Regions from separate parts of the Streptomyces sp. NPDC029956 genome, predicted to be linked through region 4. Evidence: riboswitches for the same ligand, from Rfam matches in the RefSeq annotation. Region 4 holds a riboswitch; each other region holds the start of a gene.
The links. Region 4 has a riboswitch for cobalamin ahead of metE (5-methyltetrahydropteroyltriglutamate--homocysteine S-methyltransferase). Riboswitches for the same ligand answer to the same signal wherever they lie in the genome.
Positions count from the first base shown of each region.

Region 1: linked by a shared signal. The riboswitch ahead of ACZ4XX_RS27440 (energy-coupling factor ABC transporter permease) and the one ahead of metE (5-methyltetrahydropteroyltriglutamate--homocysteine S-methyltransferase) in region 4 are both predicted to bind cobalamin.
Region 2: linked by a shared signal. The riboswitch ahead of ACZ4XX_RS18260 (ribonucleoside-diphosphate reductase subunit alpha) and the one ahead of metE (5-methyltetrahydropteroyltriglutamate--homocysteine S-methyltransferase) in region 4 are both predicted to bind cobalamin.
Region 3: linked by a shared signal. The riboswitch ahead of ACZ4XX_RS06650 (ABC transporter substrate-binding protein) and the one ahead of metE (5-methyltetrahydropteroyltriglutamate--homocysteine S-methyltransferase) in region 4 are both predicted to bind cobalamin.

Region 1 covers NZ_JBVHZJ010000040.1:14,792-19,370, reverse strand. Annotated here, with positions in the region: gene ACZ4XX_RS27455 (energy-coupling factor ABC transporter ATP-binding protein) at 1-195, opposite strand, end outside; gene cbiQ (cobalt ECF transporter T component CbiQ) at 192-941, opposite strand; gene ACZ4XX_RS27445 (energy-coupling factor ABC transporter substrate-binding protein) at 948-1,406, opposite strand; gene ACZ4XX_RS27440 (energy-coupling factor ABC transporter permease) at 1,403-2,101, opposite strand; cobalamin riboswitch at 2,131-2,364, opposite strand; gene ACZ4XX_RS27435 (hypothetical protein) at 2,388-2,663, opposite strand; gene ACZ4XX_RS27430 (PTS-dependent dihydroxyacetone kinase phosphotransferase subunit DhaM) at 2,862-3,278, opposite strand; gene dhaL (dihydroxyacetone kinase subunit DhaL) at 3,275-3,928, opposite strand; gene dhaK (dihydroxyacetone kinase subunit DhaK) at 3,953-4,579, opposite strand, start outside.
Region 2 covers NZ_JBVHZJ010000020.1:43,620-48,198, reverse strand. Annotated here, with positions in the region: gene ACZ4XX_RS18260 (ribonucleoside-diphosphate reductase subunit alpha) at 1-2,282, opposite strand, end outside; cobalamin riboswitch at 2,416-2,581, opposite strand; gene ACZ4XX_RS18255 (GNAT family N-acetyltransferase) at 2,604-3,104, opposite strand; gene ACZ4XX_RS18250 (hypothetical protein) at 3,148-3,759, opposite strand; gene mctP (monocarboxylate uptake permease MctP) at 3,843-4,579, opposite strand, start outside.
Region 3 covers NZ_JBVHZJ010000006.1:107,965-112,543, forward strand. Annotated here, with positions in the region: gene ACZ4XX_RS06640 (amino acid permease) at 265-1,692, shown strand; gene ACZ4XX_RS06645 (M67 family metallopeptidase) at 1,816-2,244, shown strand; cobalamin riboswitch at 2,237-2,370, shown strand; gene ACZ4XX_RS06650 (ABC transporter substrate-binding protein) at 2,413-3,402, shown strand; gene ACZ4XX_RS06655 (FecCD family ABC transporter permease) at 3,606-4,579, shown strand, end outside.
Region 4 covers NZ_JBVHZJ010000031.1:71,272-75,850, reverse strand. Annotated here, with positions in the region: gene ACZ4XX_RS23955 (ATP-binding protein) at 1-1,021, shown strand, start outside; gene ACZ4XX_RS23950 (UBP-type zinc finger domain-containing protein) at 1,018-1,371, shown strand; cobalamin riboswitch at 1,479-1,703, shown strand; gene metE (5-methyltetrahydropteroyltriglutamate--homocysteine S-methyltransferase) at 1,867-4,191, shown strand; gene ACZ4XX_RS23940 (antibiotic biosynthesis monooxygenase) at 4,502-4,579, shown strand, end outside.

The sequences.
Region 1 (4,579 bases), on a different contig from region 4:
CAGTGACCCGCTCACACACCGCAGCCCGCCGCTGAGCAGGCGCAACAGCGTCGTCTTGCCGCTGCCGTTGCGCCCGAGCAGCGCGACCGCCCGCCCCTCCGCGACGGCGAAGTCCACGCCGGCCAGGACCGGGGGCCCGTCCTCGTAGGCGAATCCGGCTTTCACCAGTTCCACGACAGGGGTCGGAGACGTCACGGAAGGAGCCTTTCCAGTACGAGGGTGAGGGCGACGAGTCCGGCGAGCAGCACGCCCGTCGCGGCGAGGAACGGGCGGGAGAGCGCGCACGCGGGCACCAGGACGCGCAGCGTCCCGTCGTACCCCCGCCCGGCGAGCCCCGACTGCAGCCGCTGCGCCCGGTCGAAGGCCCGCACGAACGTGGTCGCCCCGAGGCCCGCGAGGGAACGCCAGGTCGCCGCCCGTGTCGTGTGCCCGAGCCGGGCCGCCTGCGCCTGCCGGATCTTGGACATGGCGTCGAGCAGCAGGAAGATGATCCGGTACATCACCAGGGCGACGTCCACCACCGGCGCCGGCACCCCCGCCCGTACCAGCCGGGGCAGGACGTCGGACACCGGCGTCGTGAACGCGAAGAGCAGCACCCCGAGGGATGCCGAAGCGGTCCGCAGCAGCAACTCGCCCGCATGCGTCGGACCGTCCGGCGCGAGGGCGACGAGCCCCCGGTCGCCGCCCACTTCGAACAGCAGCGGGATCGCGCCCGTGACACAGAACCCGAGCGGGATCCGGAACGCCCGCCACAGCGCCCGGCCCGGCACGCCGGCCGGACCGAGCAGCACGGTGAGCGTGGCCGCCGCGACGAGGACCGCGCCGGGCCACGGCGGCAGGCCGACCGCGCACAGGGTGAGACCGAAGCCGAGAAGCGCCTTCTCGGCGGGATGGCGGCGGCGCCAGCGACTGCTGTGCGCCGCCGCGTCGATCGGCAGCATCGGCGACTACGCGCCCGGACCGGTGCCGGCGCTGGAGCCGGTGGTGTCGGAGGGGGAACCGGCGCTGGAACCGGCGCCGCTCTCGTGCTCCGCCGTCCCGGCCCCGGCGGCCCCTGTCACCCCCGCTCCGGCGCCCTGCACCTGGGACGTCTCGGCTGCCTCGGCCCGCGCCGCGCCCTGTCGACGGCCGCGCCGCAGACCGAAGTAGTACGCCAGGACACCGGCACCGAGGGCCGCCTGAAGGGCGAACAGCGCCGACTCGATCTCCCCGGACGGCGGCTCGTAGAGCGGGCTGAACCACGGCTCGTAGTCCGGCTGGAGTTCCGTGATCGCGGTCTCGGCCTCCGCGTCGGCCCCCGCGAAGGGCTCCTCCTTGTGGTCCCCGAGTCCCAGCGCGAGCGGCAGGACCGCGAGCGCGGCGACGACGAGGAGCAGCAGGGCGTTGATCTTCGTGTTCCGGCTCATCGAGCGCTCGCCTCCTCGCGTCGCTCCGACGTGCGTCCGGTGAGGACGCCGAGCCGGATCAGGTCGCCCTTGCTGGACTGGGTCAGCAGGCGCATCACGAGCACGGTGAGCAGGCCCTCGCTGACCGCGAGCGGAATCTGGGTGACGGCGAAGATCCCGCCGAACTTGGCGAGCGCGCCGGGGATGCCGCTGCCCGGGTCGGGGAAGGCGAGCGCCAGCTGGACGCTGGTGACGCAGTACGTGGACAGGTCGGCGACGAACGCGCCGAAGAAGACGGCGACCATCAGCGGCGCACCGAACCGGCGCAGCAGTACATAGGCCCCGAATCCCGCCCAGGGCCCGACGATCGCCATCGAGAAGACGTTCGCGCCGAGCGTGGTGAGCCCGCCGTGGGCGAGCAGGAGCGCCTGGAACAGCAGGGTGATCGTTCCCAGGACCGCCATGATCGGCGGCCGGAACAGGATGGCACCGAGGCCGGTACCGGTGGGATGTGAACAACTCCCCGTCACGGAGGGCAGCTTGAGTGCCGACAGGACGAACGTGAAGGCGCCGGCGGCGCCGAGCAACAGGGTGGACTCAGGATTGGACCGCACTTCGCGGGTCAGCGCGCGGACCCCGTGGACGACGAACGGCGCGGACGCGACGCCCCAGGCGGCCGCGTGCACAGGGGGCAGATACCCCTCGGCTATATGCATGGTTGGGAGACCCTCTCCAGCACCTCGTGGATGGACAACGCACCCTGGCCGGTCTCCTGGCTGACGGTCATTCCGCCCGACTCCGCCTTCCCACACCACGACGGTCTCCCGACGTGGTCCAGTGGCTTCCCCGAGGGTGTTCCCCGCGGGGGTGGAGCCGGACCTCCCGATCACAGTGGCGAGGGCCGCACCGGTACTGCACCGGTTTCCCGTACACCAAGGCCCTGTGACATTAGTGCGTTGACCAGGTACATCACAATGTGGGTGCTCGTAGGGTCCCCGCGGCCTAGCTGTTCCTGGCGTTGCGCACCAGGGCCGCGATCGCACCCGGGGCCACGAGGACCGCTGCCGCGAGCGCCGCGAGCAGCATGGGGTCGGGACCGTCGTAGCCGGCCGACACCTCCGCGTTGGCTCCGAACAGGGCGGCGCCGATCACCAGGAGGGCCGAGACGCCGAGTACGCCCCTCGCCCATCCCCTGCGGGCGGACGGAGTGCGCAGGGGCACGAGTGCGATCAGCAACCACACGAGCGCGAAAACGACCATGACAGGCAGACTGCCCATTGCCCCTCCTCCATCACCTGGGCGGACCAGGTGGACCACAGGTGAACGCCAGCGCCCGGAGAGGCCCGGCAGCACAGCCGTCTCAGGGCCGCGATCTCCAAGAGTAGGTCGCACTCACGTCGCCACAGCGGCCGAGTTCCGGCCAAACGGCGCCTGAAACCCGACCACTTGAGGCTGCTGCACAGGATTCCCGTGCCCTCACTCCTTGCGGTAGGCGTACGCCTCCGACGCGGCGGCCGCCACGGCGTCGAGGTCCCCGCCCGCGCTCGCCGTGACCAGGGCGGCGACCGCGCCCTCGACGAACGGCGCGTCCACGAGCCGGGAACCCTCGGGCAGTTCGTCGCCCTCCGCGAGGAGGACCTTCACCGTGAGCACCGCGCTCCCCAGATCGACGAGGATCGCCACCCCGGCGCCCCCGTCCACGGCCTTCGCCGCCGCGGAGATCAGCTCGGAACTCGTCCCGAGACCACCGTCGGGGGTCCCGCCGGCCGGGACGACCGGGGCGAGGTCACCGCCCCCGGCGAGCCCCTGGGCCAGCTCGGCCACGGCGGTCGCGACGGCGGCGCTGTGCGAGACGAGCACGATGCCGACGAGACCGGAGCCGACCGCGCTCATGAGGCCCCCTCGGTGCTGGGCGTCTCCGTCGTCCCGGCCGTCTCCGTACGGGCGGTCTCGTCGAGGGCGGCGAACAGCAATGCGGAGGACGTGGCCCCGGGATCCTGGTGTCCCACCGACCGCTCGCCCAGGTAGCTGGCCCTGCCCTTGCGCGCCCGCAGGGGTACGGTCGCGAGGGCACCCTCCTCGGCCGCCGCGCGGGCCGCGCCGAACGACTTCCGCAGGCCCTCCACGGCCGGCACGAGCGCGTCGAGCATCGTCTTGTCGCCCACCTGCGCGCCGCCCAGCTGGGACACGGCGGCCACGCCCGAGCCGAACGCCTCCGCCAACTGCTCCCGGGTGACGCGCTCGTCGTCGCCGAGCGTCTTGCCGGTACGACGCAGCAGCGTGCCGTACAGGGGCCCCGAAGCGCCGCCCACGGTGGAGATCAGGTGCCGTCCGGCTGCGGTGAGCACACCGCCCGGTGTGGCGGGCGGGTCCTTGGCCAGGGTCTCGGTCACGGCGGCGAAGCCGCGCTTGAGGTTGGCGCCGTGGTCGGCGTCGCCGATGGCCGAGTCGAGCTCGGTGAGCCGGTCCGCCTCCCGGTCGACGGCTTCGGCCACGGCGGCCAGCCAGCGCACGAGGAAGTCGGCGTCGAAGGTCTGTGTCATGTCGGTCTCCTCTTCTCGTTCGTCTCACCGGCCCCAGCGAAGCGCGGGCGTCTCCACGGGCGCGTCCCAGAGACGCAGGAGCTCCTCGTCCACCTCGCACAGGGTCACCGAGCATCCGGCCATGTCGAGCGAGGTCACGTAGTTCCCGACGAGGGTCCGGGCCACCGGCACACGCCGCTCGCCCAGGACGCGCTGCACCTCGGCGTTGAACCCGTACAGCTCGAGGAGAGGAGTGGCGCCCATCCCGTTGACCAGGGCGATGACAGGCCCGGACGGACGGAGGTCCTCGACGACGGCGTCGACGGCGAAGTCCGCGATCTCGCGGGAGGTCATCATCGGCCGCCGCTCGCGGCCCGGCTCGCCGTGGATGCCGATGCCCAACTCCAGCTCGCCCTCGGGAAGATCGAAGGTGGGGCTGCCCTTGGCGGGGGTGGTGCACGCGCTCAGGGCGACACCGAAGGAACGGCAGCGCTCGTTGACCCGGCGTGCGATCGCCTCCACGCGCTCCAGGGGCGCGCCCTCCTCGGCCGCGGCGCCCGCGATCTTCTCTACGAAGAGCGTGCCGCCGGTCCCGCGCCGGCCGGCCGTGTAGAGGCTGTCCGTGACGGCGACGTCGTCGTCGATGAGGACCTTGGCGACCTGGATGCCCTC
Region 2 (4,579 bases), on a different contig from region 4:
GGCGCCGCGGCCTGGGCGGCGCGGGCGATCCGGGTCGCCGGACGGGAGCGCAGGTAGTACGTGGTCTTCAGACCCTGCTTCCAGGCGTACGCGTACATCGACGACAGCTTGCCGATCGTCGGCGTCTCCAGGAACAGGTTCAGCGACTGCGACTGGTCGAGGAACGGGGTCCGGGCGGCGGCCATGTCGATCAGGCCGCGCTGCGGGATCTCCCACGCCGTGCGGTACAGCTCGCGGACCTCGGCCGGGACCCAGGTGAAGCCGGCCACCGAGCCGTTGGACTCGCGCAGCGCCTCACGGGTCTGCGCGTCCCACACGCCGAGCTCCTTCAGCTCGTCGACCAGGTACGAGTTGACCTGGAGGAACTCGCCCGAGAGCGTCTCGCGCTTGAACAGGTTGGAGACCTGCGGCTCGATGCACTCGTACACGCCGGCGATCGAGGCGATCGTCGCGGTCGGAGCGATGGCGAGGAGGAGGCTGTTGCGCATGCCGACGGCGGCGATCCGCTCGCGCAGCGCGGCCCAGCGCTCCGGCCAGTTCAGCTCGACCTCGTAGTGGTCCGGGTGGAGCACACCGCGGGCGGCGCGGGTCTTGTCCCAGGCGGGGACCGGACCGCTGCGCTCGGCGAGGTCGGCGGAGGCCTCGTACGCGGCGAGCATGATGCGCTCGGCGATACGGGTGGACAGCGCGCGCGCCTCGGCGGAGTCGAACGGCAGCTTCAGCTGGAAGAAGACGTCCTGGAGGCCCATCGCGCCCAGGCCGACCGGGCGCCAGCGGGCGTTGGAGCGGCCCGCCTGCTCGGTCGGGTAGAAGTTGATGTCGACGACCCGGTCGAGGAAGGTGACGGCCGTGCGGACGGTGGAGTCGAGGCGCTCCCAGTCGATGTCGCCGTCGACGACGAAGGCGCCGAGGTTGACCGAGCCCAGGTTGCAGACCGCGGTCTCGCCGTCGTCGGTGACCTCCAGGATCTCCGTGCAGAGGTTGGAGGAGTGGACGGTGTGGCCGGGCTCGGCGGTCTGGTTGGCCGTCCGGTTCGAGGCGTCCTTGAAGGTCATCCAGCCGTTGCCGGTCTGGGCCAGGGTCCGCATCATGCGGCCGTACAGGTCGCGGGCCGGCATCGTCTTGCGGGCCAGGCCCGCGGCCTCGGCCTTGTGGTAGGCGGCGTCGAACTCCGCGCCCCACAGGTCGACGAGCTCGGGCACGTCCGAGGGGGAGAACAGCGACCAGTCGGCGTCGGCGTTGACGCGGCGCATGAACTCGTCGGGGATCCAGTGCGCCAGGTTCAGGTTGTGCGTACGGCGCTGGTCCTCGCCCGTGTTGTCGCGGAGCTCCAGGAACTCCTCGATGTCCGCGTGCCAGGTCTCCAGGTAGACGGCGGCGGCGCCCTTGCGGCGGCCGCCCTGGTTCACGGCGGCGACGGAGGCGTCGAGGGTCTTCAGGAACGGCACGATGCCGTTGGAGTGCCCGTTGGTGCCGCGGATCAGCGAACCGCGGGCGCGGATGCGGGAGTAGGAGAGGCCGATGCCGCCCGCGTGCTTCGAGAGGCGCGCGACCTGGTGGTAGCGGTCGTAGATGGAGTCCAGCTCGTCCTGCGGGGAGTCCAGGAGGTAGCAGGAGGACATCTGCGGGTGGCGGGTGCCGGAGTTGAAGAGCGTGGGGGAGGACGGCAGGTAGTCGAGCCGGCTCATCAGGCGGTAGAGGGCGGTGACCTCGTCGAGCGCGCGGACGCTGTCGTCCTCGGCGAGGCCGCAGGCCACACGGAGCATGAAGTGCTGCGGGGTCTCGACCACCTTGCGGGTGATCGGGTGGCGCAGCAGGTAGCGCGAGTAGAGGGTGCGCAGACCGAAGTAGCCGAAGCGGTCGTCGGCGGTCGCGTCGATCGTCGCGTCGAGCCGGTCCGCGTGCAGCGCGACGAACTCGGCGGTGCGGTCGGCGATCAGGCCCTCGCGGTGACCGACGGCGACGGAGGCCGAGAAGGAGAAGGAGCCCTGGCCGGCGGCCTCGTCGGCGATCGTGATCGTCAGGAGCCGGGCGGCGAGCCGGGAGTACGCCGGGTCCTCGGCGATCAGACCGGCGGCCGACTCGGTGGCCAGCTCGCGCAGTTCCGCCTCGTCCGCCACTGCGCTGCGGCCGCGCAGTGCGGCGGCGGCGACCTTGCCGGGGTCGGTGTCGGGGAGATCGGCGGTGAGGTCGGTCAGGGTCCGCAGCAGCACGGTCCCGGGGCCGTCGCTCTCGACCGCGGAAGCCTCGGCGGAAGCCGGATCGGCGGGCGCGATGGTCACGTGGGGGCTCTCCCTCGCTCGGCTCGGGGCCGCGGCGGGGGATGGCGGGCATGCGGGCATCCGTAACGCCGGACGCGACGCTTCCACCGGCCCACTCCGCGAGGCCCGGACGTCGTTGGCACCCGGAACGGACGGACCGGATGCGCTGGCGGCAGGTCCTCGGACTCACCTCGCCCGAATACGTCGTATCCGTACGAAGCACACCGTTGCGGGACAGTTCCGGATTCGCGCCGGATTCCCCTGCGTCGACAGCGAGGATGAGCATACATGTGGGGGGCGCCGCTTGCGGAACCCCCCACATGTTGTGTCGCCCCCCCCGGCTCAGAACTCCAAGGAGTAGGTGCGCAGGCGGTGGTCGGGGAGGGGCTCCCAGTCCCGGTCCGGGGTGCGGACGAAGCCCAGACGCTCGTAGATCCGGTGCGCGGAGACCATCGTGGCGTCCGTGGACAGCACGATGCGCCGGCACCCGGGGAGGGCCCGTGCGCGGTCGATACAGGCCCGTACGAGGGCCTCTCCGACGCCCCGGCCGCGGGCCTCCCGGGAGACCACGAGCATCCGGAACTCGGCCTCGCCCTCGACGGCGATGTCCGCCCACGGGGTCGAGCCGGTGGCGAAGGTCACCCCGCCGAGCAGTCGCCCGTCGCCGTCCTCGGCGACGAGCACCTCGCTCTCGCGCGCCCGCCGGGCGGTGTCCCGGAGCACGTGCAGATACGAGTCCTCCGCCCCGTACTTCAGCAGCCCGTCGTTCAGATAGGTCCCCGCGGTGAGTTCACCGAGCGCCTCGTGGTCCTCGGGCCGTACCGCCCTGATCGTGAAGTCCATGAGGGCAGTGTGCCTCCGGCGGCCCGGAGGCCCCCAGCGGGTCTCAGCCGCCGGCCCCCACCGAGTTGTCGGGTGCGCCGTCGCCCACCGGCGGCAGGTCGCCGCGTCCGACGGGCCGCCCGCCGCCCGTCTGCTCCGGCAGGACGGCGTCGAGGTCGGCGGCGTCGGCGCGGTGGGTGCGCTCGGCGGCGCCCCGGAGTGCCTTCCGGTCCACCGTGAGCGGGGCGGCGACCTCGACGCGCAGCCCGTTCTCGGTGCGTACGTACGCGTGCTGCCCGGGGGAGCGGAGGTACCAGCGGTCTCCGTCCCGGACGCAGCCGTCGGACCCGGCGCTGTCCGCCGCGGCGCACTCCTTCTCCGAGAAGGGGCGGCGCTCGGCGGAGACGGTCAGGCGGACGCCGTCCTTCCGCAGGTAGGAGACCTGGAAGCCGTCGTCGCCGACGACCCCCGACGCCATCCGGGAGGCTTCGAAGCCCTCGGCCTCGGTGACGTACACATGGTCCTTGTCGGTCTGTGCCCAGCGGGCACGGGCGTCCAGCTCGGCCGCGTCGGGCGTCGGGGGGCCGCCCGCCGTCTCGGTGCCGCAACCGGTGACGGCGAGGGCGAGGGTGAAGGGGAGCAGGGCGAGCGGGGCGAGGAGTGGTCGGGTGCGCATGTCCCGCATCCTCGCCCGGGGACGGCGAAGGCCGCCATGCCTCCGGGTGGGGCAGGGCGGCCTTCGTCAGGTCCGGCGCCGGATCAGTGGGTCTCGGCGCCGACCTTCGGGAGCTTCGGGTCGACACCGCGGTCGCCCGCGTCGGCCGTGTAGTCCTCCGGGGAGGTCTCGTCGATGCCCTCGGGGGCCTTCACGGCCTTGAGGACGAAGGTCAGGACGACCGTGACGAGGACGTTGAGGAGGAAGGCGGTGAGACCGATGTAGCCGATCTCGCCGATGCCCGGGATCTCCGCGGAGGAGCCGCCGAAGTGCTTCTGGGTGGGGCTGGCGACCCCGTAGGCGGCGACCGTGCCGTAGATCATGCCGACGGCCCAGCCGGCGAGCAGCGCCCAGCGGTGGAACCAGCGGGTGAAGAGACCGCCGACGAGGGCCGGGAAGGTCTGCAGGATCCAGATGCCGCCGAGCAGCTGGAAGTTGATCGCGACCGTCTTGTCCATGGTGAGGACGAAGGCGAGCGCGCCGACCTTCACGAGCAGCGAGACCAGCTTGGAGACCTTGGTCTCCTGGGCCGGGGTGGCGTCCGGTTTGATGAAGTCCTTGTAGATGTTGCGGGTGAAGAGGTTGGCCGCGGCGATCGACATGATCGCGGCGGGTACGAGCGCGCCGATGCCGATCGCGGCGAACGCGACGCCCGCGAACCAGTCCGGGAACATCGTCTCGAACAGCTGCGGGATGGCGAGCTGGCCGTTCTTCACCTGGATCCCGGCGGCGATCGCCATGAAGCCGAGCAGCGCGAGCAGGCCCAGCATCAGCGAGTACA
Region 3 (4,579 bases), on a different contig from region 4:
TGCGTTATCAGAGCGTCCGCTTCGGCGTCTTGAGTCCCTTTCGCCCGCCGCATTTCGTGGCGTGCGCCACACCCGACTCCCTCGATCGCGTCCCACCCCGTGATAAATCTTCACGACCGCTCGGGGACGCCACCCCTGTTCCCGAGGGCGCTTGGACCGGCTGACCGCCGGTAGCACTCCATCCACATCCGGGGGGATCAGGATCTGATCCGCGGCAGACGCACTCGCAGTCGCGCGGATCAGCATGGAGAAAGGCGCACCACCATGACCTCTGTGCAGGTCGACAAGCAGCACGACGGCACCGACGGGGCCGTGGACGGCGGCGAGGGCTACCAGCGTGGCCTCGGCGCACGACAGATCCAGATGATCGCGATCGGCGGTGCCATCGGCACCGGCCTCTTCCTCGGCGCCGGCAAGGCCATCGCCAAGGCGGGACCCAGCCTGATCCTCGCGTACGCCATCGCGGGCCTGGTCATCTTCTTCATCATGCGCGCCCTCGGCGAGCTCCTCATGTACCGCCCCGTGTCCGGCTCCTTCGCGGAGTACGCACGGGAGTTCGTCGGTCCGTTCTGGGGCTTCGTGACCGGCTGGACGTACTGGCTCTTCTGGGTCGTCACCGGCATCACCGAAGTCACCGCCGCAGCCACCTATATGACGTACTGGTGGGACATCCCGCAGTGGATCTCCGCACTGGTCTTCACCGTGATCCTCTACGGCGCCAACCTGATCTCCGTGAAGCTCTTCGGTGAGCTGGAGTTCTGGTTCTCCATGGTCAAGGTCACCGCCATCATCGGCATGATCCTGATCTGCGCCGGCATCCTCACCATCGGCTTCTCCGACGCCGGCGACACCGCCTCCGTCACCCACCTGTGGGACCAGGGCGGCTTCTTCCCCACCGGCATCGGCAACACGCTGATGACCCTGCAGATCGTGATGTTCGCGTTCCTCGCCGTCGAGCTGGTCGGCGTCACCGCCGGCGAGTCCAAGGACCCGAAGACCGTCCTGCCCAAGGCCATCAACACCGTGCCGTGGCGCATCGCCGTCTTCTACGTCGGCGCGCTCATCATGATCCTGTCGGTCGTCCCGTGGACCGAGTTCCAGCCGGGCGTCTCCCCGTTCGTCGCCGCCTTCCAGAAGATGGGCCTCGGCGTCGGCGCCGCCATCGTCAACTTCGTGGTGCTGACCGCCGCCCTCTCCTCCTGCAACTCGGGCATGTACTCCACCGGCCGCATGCTGCGCGACCTCGCGCTCAACGGCCAGGGCCCGAAGGTCTTCACGAAGCTCACCAAGAGCGGCACCCCGCTGCTCGGCCTGACCTTCTCGGCCTCGCTGATGCTGGTCGGCGTCTGGATCAACTACGTCGCCCCGGGCAAGGCCTTCGAGTACGTCGTCTCCTTCGCCACCATCTCCGGCATGTGGGCCTGGATCATGATCCTGGTCTGCCAGATCCGCTACCGGGCCAAGGCCAACCGCGGCGAGCTCCCCGAGTCCACCTTCAAGGCCCCGGGAGCCCCGTACACCAGCTGGTTCGCGCTCCTCTTCATCGGCATGGTCATCGTGATGATGGGCATCGACGAGGGCGCCCGCGTCTCGCTGTACGCCGCCCCGGTCTGGGGTCTGATCCTCGGCGTCTCCTACCTGGTCCTGAAGTCCCGCAACCCCGAGGGCGCAGCCTTCGCCAAGCGGTCCTGACCGGACCCCACGGGCGGTCGCCCCGGGTCGTCCCCAAACGACCCTGACCTCGATCGTCTCGGCATACGGGCCGTTCCGTACCACTCCCCGGTACGGAACGGCCCGTCGGCTTATCCTGTCGCCATGCTGACCATCACCCGGGCCCTGTACGACCAGATCGTGGACCACTCCCGCGCGGACCACCCCGACGAGGCCTGCGGCGTGGTCGCGGGACCGGTCGGCACCGGCCGCCCCGAGCGGTTCATCCCCATGCTCAACGCCGCCCGCTCGCCCACCTTCTACGAGTTCGACTCCGCGGACCTGCTCAAGCTCTACCGCGAGATGGACGACCGGGACGAGGAGCCCGTCATCGTCTACCACTCGCACACCGCGACCGAGGCCTACCCGTCCCGCACGGACATCTCGTACGCCAACGAGCCCCAGGCCCACTACGTCCTCGTCTCCACCGCGGACAGCGACGGCGCCGGCCCCTTCCAGTTCCGCTCCTTCACGATCGTCGAGGGCGTCGTGACCGAGGAGGAGGTCAAGGTCGTCGAGGAGTACGACGCCTGAGACACTGGCCGGGACCTACGGGCGGCAGGACCCAGGAAGCCGGTGCGAATCCGGCACGGTCCCGCCACTGTGACCGCCTCCTCCGGGAGACGGAAGCCAGGAACTGACCTGCCGCCTTCTCACCACCGATCGGGGACGTGGAAATCCCCGGAGGAGGCACGTTCCGTCATGTCCTGGCCCCGCCGTACCCGGCTGCCCCTGGCGCCCCTGCTGTCCGCCGCCGCCCTGCTCCCGATGCTCGCCGCCTGCTCGGCCCCCGCGGCGGAGACCCCCGCCGCCAAGGCCGGCCCGGGATTCCCGTACACCGTCTCCAACTGCGGTGTGAAGACGACGTTCGAGACCCCGCCGAAGCGCGCCGTCACCATGAACCAGCACGTCACCGAGGTCATGCTCGCCCTCGGCCTGGAGAAGTCCCTCGTCGGCACCGCCTACCTCGACGACGCGGTCCTCCCCGCCTACAAGAAGGCGTACGACTCCGTCCCCGTCCTCGCGAAGGAGTACCCCTCCAAGGAGGCCCTGCTCGCCGCCGACCCCGACTTCGTGTACGGCGGCTACTCCTCCGCCTTCGCGAGCAAGGACGGCCGGAGCCGCGACGACCTGAAGCGCGCGGGCATCGACACCCGGCTCAACACCGAGTACTGCCCTTCCGGTTCGCCCTCCGTCGACGACCTCTACCGCGAAGTCGACGAGATCGGCCGCACGTTCGGCGTCCGCGACCGGGCCGAGAAGTGGGTCCGGGAGGCGAGGACCACCGTCGCCGCCACCGAGAAGCGCCTCAAGGGCACGGCACCCGTCTCCGTCTTCGTCTACGACAGCGGCGACAAGACCGCCTTCACCGCGGGCGGCAAGGGCATCGGCAACGAACTCATCACCCGCGCCGGCGGCCGCAACGTCTTCGCCGACCTCGACAAGCCCTTCGGCGACGCCACCTGGGAACAGGTCGTCGCCCGCCGGCCCGAGGTCGTCGTCATCTACGACTACGGCTCCACCACCGTCGAACAGAAGAAGAAGCGGCTCCTCGACGACCCGGCACTCAAGGACGTCCCGGCGATCAAGAACCGCCGGTTCGCCGTGATGCCGCTCTCCGACACCGTCCTCGGCGTCCGCGTCCCCGCGGCCGTCGACAAGCTGGCGGCCCAGCTCCACCCGGCCCGATGAGCGCGGGGGCCCGCGCCGCGGGCACATCACCGGGAGAGCGGCCCGCGCCGCCGTCGGGAGAACCGTCCGTGCCGCCGCCGGGGGAACCGCCCGCGCCGCCGCGGATCCCGCCGCGCCCCGAACCACCGGACGAGCCCGCCGCCAAGCCCGCCCAGCCGGCCAAGCCCGCCGGGCGGGCCGGTGCCGGGCGCTCCGGCCCGGCCGTGCGGGCGGGCGGCGGGCCCCTGCGGTACACGGCCGTGGTCGCCGGGCTGGTCCTCGCCCTCGCCGCCGCGGCCCTCGCCTCGCTCGCCCTCGGCTCCGTCCGCATCCCGCCCGGCCAGGTCCTCGACGCCCTCACCGGACGCGCCGCCGACCCCTCCCCGTACCGCACGATCGTCCTCGACGTACGACTGCCCCGGGTCCTGCTCGGGGCGGTCGTCGGCGCCGGACTCGCGGTCGTCGGCGCCGTCCTCCAGGCCCTCGTCCGCAACCGGCTCGCCGACCCCTTCCTCCTCGGGATCTCCTCCGGCGCCTCCGCCGGAGCCGTCCTCGTCCTCGTCGCCGGCGGGGGAGCGGGCCTCGTCGGAGGCGTGACCACCACCCTCGCCCTGCCCGCCGGCGCCTTCGCGGGCGCTCTGCTCGCCCTCGTCCTCGTCTACGGGCTCGCCCGCCGCGGCGGCACGCTGACCAGCACCCGGCTCGTCCTCGCCGGGGTCGCCGTCTCCTACATCCTGTCCGCCCTCGCCACCCTGCTCCTGGTCGTCGCCGGACGCCCCGAGCAGTTCCAGGAGGCCATGTACTGGTCCCTCGGCGGCCTCGGCAGCGCCCGCTGGGACACCCTGGCCCTGCCCGCTGCCGTCCTCGCCGTCGGCGTCGGCGCCCTCCTCGCCCTGGCCCGCCCGCTCGACCTGCTCCTCGTCGGCGAGGAGGGCGCCACCGTCCTCGGCCTGGACACCGCCCGCTTCCGCGCCGCCGTCTTCGTCCTCGCCTCCCTCGTCACCGCCGTCATGGTCGCCGCCAGCGGAGCCGTCGGCTTCGTCGGCCTGATGGCCCCGCACGCCGCCCGGCTCGCCGTCGGCGCCCCGCACCGCAGGCTCCTCCCGGTCGCCGCGCTCGGCGGAGCGCTCGCCCTGGTCCTCGCCGACCTCGGCGCCCGGACCGTCGCCGCACCCCAGGACATCCCCGTCGGCGTCCT
Region 4 (4,579 bases):
GCTCAACAACCCGGCCGCGGCGGCCGTCCGGGCCACGGCGGCGCTCCGGGAGCGGGTCGGCAAGATGCGGCACAAGCTGTCCGTCATCGCCAAGGGCCCCTACTCCCGGGAGGCGCTCGCCGACCTCATCGAGATCCAGGAACGCACCGCCGAACGGGTCGCCAAGGCACCGGTGCTCAGCCCGCTGGAGGCGTCCGACCGGGAGGACGAGCTCGCCGACTGGCTGGAGGACCACGGCATCCCGGAGGGCTGGCGCATCGCGCCCACCTTCGTCCAGGCCGGTCTGGACACGGACTGGCTGGAGCAGGTGGCGGCGACCGTCGCCGACGACGTGCTGCCGGGCGCCGTCGGCTGGCTCAACTACACGGTCGAGACAGAGCTGTTGATGGACGAGATCGACGACTCCACCAACCGCATCTCGCACCTGGTGGACGCGGCCAAGCAGTACGCACAGCTCGACCGCGCCCCGCACCGCGAGGTCGACGTCCACGAACTCCTCGACAGCACGCTCCTGATGCTGACCGGCAAGATCGGCCCCCGGGTGCGCGTCGTCAAGGACTACGACCGTTCCCTCCCCGACGTGCCCGCCTACCCGGCCGAGCTGAACCAGGTGTGGACCAACCTCATCGACAACGCGGTGTCCGCCATCGGGAGCGACGGCGGCGACGGCACCCTGACGGTCCGTACGGCCCGGGAGGGCGACCGGCTGCTCGTGGAGTTCCGCGACACGGGCCCCGGCGTCCCCGAGGAGATCCGCAGCCGGATCTTCGACCCCTTCTTCACGACGAAACCGGTCGGCGAGGGCACCGGCCTCGGCCTCGACATCTCCTGGCGGATCGTCGTGAGCAAGCACCACGGAAGCCTCCAGGTCGAGTCCGTCCCGGGCGACACCCGGTTCCAGGTGCTGCTGCCGCTGACCGCCCCCGAGACGGCTTCCGAACCGGAGGCGGACACCGGAGCGGACTCCGCGTCCGGGTCCGACACCGTCCGTCCCACCGACACCGCCGAGGAGCGCACATGACCGAGATCGAGGGCATCGACCCGAGCGTCCCGCCCAGCGGCCCGGGCTGCGTGGACTGCGACAGCGTGGGCGGCTGGTGGTTCCACCTGCGGCGTTGCGCCGAGTGCGGCCACATCGGCTGCTGCGACTCCTCTCCGGCCCAACACGCCACCGCCCACTGGAAGTCCACGGGGCATCCCCTCGTCCAGAGCTTCGAGCCGGGCGAGAGCTGGTTCTGGAACTACGCCACCGACGACCTGTACGACGCCGGCCCCGCCCTCGCCCCGCCCGACGGTCACCCGGCCGACCAGCCGGCCCCCGGCCCGGCCGACCGCGTCCCGCAGGACTGGCAGCGGCACCTGCACCGCTGAGACCTGCCGGCCCGTCCGTCCGGCAGCCGTCCGACCCAGGGGTGGCCGAAGTGCGGTCGTCGCGTTCCGGTATGCGGTCAGGGGTGTGCGGTCGGCCCTCGTCCGCCTAAGGTGGCCGTGCAGCTGGTTCGCCCCGTCCGCCAGGCGGGATGCGTCGCAAGAGGGAACCCGGTGGGAATCCGGGACTGCCCCGCAGCGGTGAGCGGGAACGACCGCCGTCATACGCACTGGGCCCGGACGGGTCTGGGAAGCGACGGCCAGTAGGTGTCCTCCGGTCGCATCCGGAGAGCGTGCCCGCGAGTCCGAAGACCTGCCCGTTGCCCGCACGCGGACGATTCCGTGTGCGGAGATCCCGGTGACCTCGTGGGCGGGTCGGCGCGCATATCGAGCGGCACGTGCGGCATCCCCGCGTCGTGGTCCGCCGGTCTGTCCGTTCCTTCGCGTCCACGTCCCGTCTCCGGGGCGCTCAGGACACATCTCGCGAAGGAGAGTTCCGTGACACCGAAGCCCGCGGCCGCGGCGGTACGAGCCACCGTGTACGGGTACCCCCGCCAGGGGGAGAACCGCGAACTGAAGAAGGCCGTCGAGGGGTACTGGAAGGGCCGTGTCGACGCCGGCGCGCTCCGGGAGACCGCGGCCGGGCTGCGCCGGTCCAACTGGCGGCAGCTGACCGACGCCGGCCTCCACGAGGTTCCGACCGGTGACTTCTCGTACTACGACCACGTCCTGGACACCACGGTGATGGTCGGCGCCGTCCCCGGCCGGCACCGTGCCGCCGTCGCGGCGGACGCGCTCGACGGGTACTTCGCGATGGCCCGCGGCACCCAGGACATCGCACCGCTGGAGATGACCAAGTGGTTCGACACCAACTACCACTACCTCGTGCCCGAGCTCGGACCTGACACGGTCTTCACCGCCGACTCCCGCAAGCAGGTCGCCGAGCTGCGGGAGGCGCTCGCCCTCGGCCACTGCGCCCGCCCGGTCCTCGTGGGCCCCGTCACCTACCTGCTGCTCGCCAAGCCCGCACCGGGCGTGGCCCCGGACTTCGAGCCGCTGACCCTGCTGGACCGGCTGCTGCCGGTGTACGCGGAGGTGCTCGCCGACCTCCGCGCGGCCGGGGCGGAGTGGGTGCAGCTGGACGAGCCGGCGCTGGTCCAGGACCGGACACCGGCCGAGCTCAACGCCGCCACCCGCGCCTACCGCGACCTCGGTACCGCCACCGACCGGCCCCAGCTGCTCGTCGCCTCCTACTTCGGGCGGCTCGGCGACGCCCTGGGCGTGCTGGCCAAGGCACCGGTCGAAGGGCTCGGCCTCGACTTCACGGAATCGGGCGCGGCCAACCTGGAGGACCTCGCCGCCGTCGGCGGGCTGCCCGGCAAGCGCCTGGTGGCGGGCGTCGTCAATGGACGCAACATCTGGATCAACGACTACCAGAAGTCCCTGGGAACCCTCGGTACCCTCCTCGGGCTCGCCGATCAGGTGGACGTCGCCGCCTCCTGCTCCCTCCTGCACGTGCCGCTCGACGCCACCGCCGAGCGGGGCATCGATCCGCAGATCGCCCGCTGGCTCGCCTTCGCCCGGCAGAAGACCGCGGAGATCGCCGTCCTGGCGCGCGGGCTCACCCTGGGCACCGACGCCATCACGGCCGAACTCGCCGCGAACCGCGCCGACCTGGCGTCCCGGAGCGGGTCCGCCCTCACCCGGAACCCCGCCGTACGGGCCCGTGCCGCGGCCGTCACCGATGACGACGGGCGGCGGTCGCAGCCCTACGCAGCACGGACCGTGGCCCAGCGGGCCCAGCTGGGCCTGCCGCTGCTGCCGACGACGACCATCGGCTCGTTCCCGCAGACGAGTGAGCTGCGCGCCGCGCGGGCCGATCTGCGGACCGGCCGGATCGACGCCGCCGGCTACGAGGAGCGGATCAGGGACGAGATCCGCGAGGTGCTCTCCTTCCAGGAGAAGACGGGGATCGACGTCCTGGTGCACGGCGAGCCCGAACGCAACGACATGGTGCAGTACTTCGCCGAGCAGCTCACCGGCTACCTGGCCACCCTGCACGGCTGGGTCCAGTCGTACGGCACCCGCTACGTCCGGCCCCCGATCCTCGCCGGGGACATCTCCCGCCCCGAACCGATGACGGTGCGCTGGACGACGTACGCCCAGGCGCAGACCTCGAAGCCGGTCAAGGGCATGCTGACCGGTCCGGTGACCATGCTCGCCTGGTCCTTCGTACGGGACGACCAGCCGCTCGGGGACACCGCCCGTCAGGTGGCACTCGCCCTGCGCGACGAGGTGAACGACCTGGAGGCGGCGGGGACTTCGGTGATCCAGGTCGACGAACCGGCGCTGCGCGAGACGCTGCCGCTGCGGACGGCCGAGCATGCCGCCTACCTGGCCTCGGCGACCGAGTCCTTCCGTCTCACCACGAGTGGTGTGCGGCCGGACACGCAGATCCACACCCACATGTGCTATGCCGAGTTCGGGGACATCGTCCGGGCGATCGACGAGCTCGACGCCGATGTGATCAGCCTGGAGGCGGCCCGCTCCCACATGCAGGTCGCCGACGAACTCGCCGAGCACGGCTACCCGCGCGAGGCCGGGCCCGGCGTCTGGGACATCCACTCCCCGCGCGTCCCGAGCACCGGGGAGGCGGCCGCCCTCCTCCGCAGGGGACTGGAGGCCATCCCCGCCGAGCGCCTGTGGGTGAACCCCGACTGCGGCCTGAAGACCCGCGGTTGGGCCGAGACGCGTGCCTCGCTGGAGAACCTCGTCGCGGCCGCCCGTGAGGTGCGCGCCGAACTGGCCGCCGAGAGGTCCTGATCCCGAGGGTCCGGGCCGGGCGCCGACTGCGCCCGGCCCGGGCACGAGGCCGAGCGCCTGACGCCGCGGGAGCCGCCCTTCGGGCGACGGCGGGAGTGCGACGACAGGGCCTGGGCCCGGTCCTCCTCGCTCTCCGCGGGGCCGGGAACCCGGTGCAGGCTGCGCTCCGGAGACGTCGGCCGGGTCTCGCACGAGAGGGCACGGCGGGATCCTGCGGCGCCGCGGCCCGCCCGGCGAGGGAGCCGCGCGTCGCTCCTCGCGGCGCATGCGTAGAGTACGGCCGGGCGCGGTGAGATCGGATGGAGTACCTGTGACCGCGATCAACCTCGAGCACGCCACCGTCCCCGCCGACACCGGCGAGGTGACCCTCCTCATAGCCCGCCGGGTG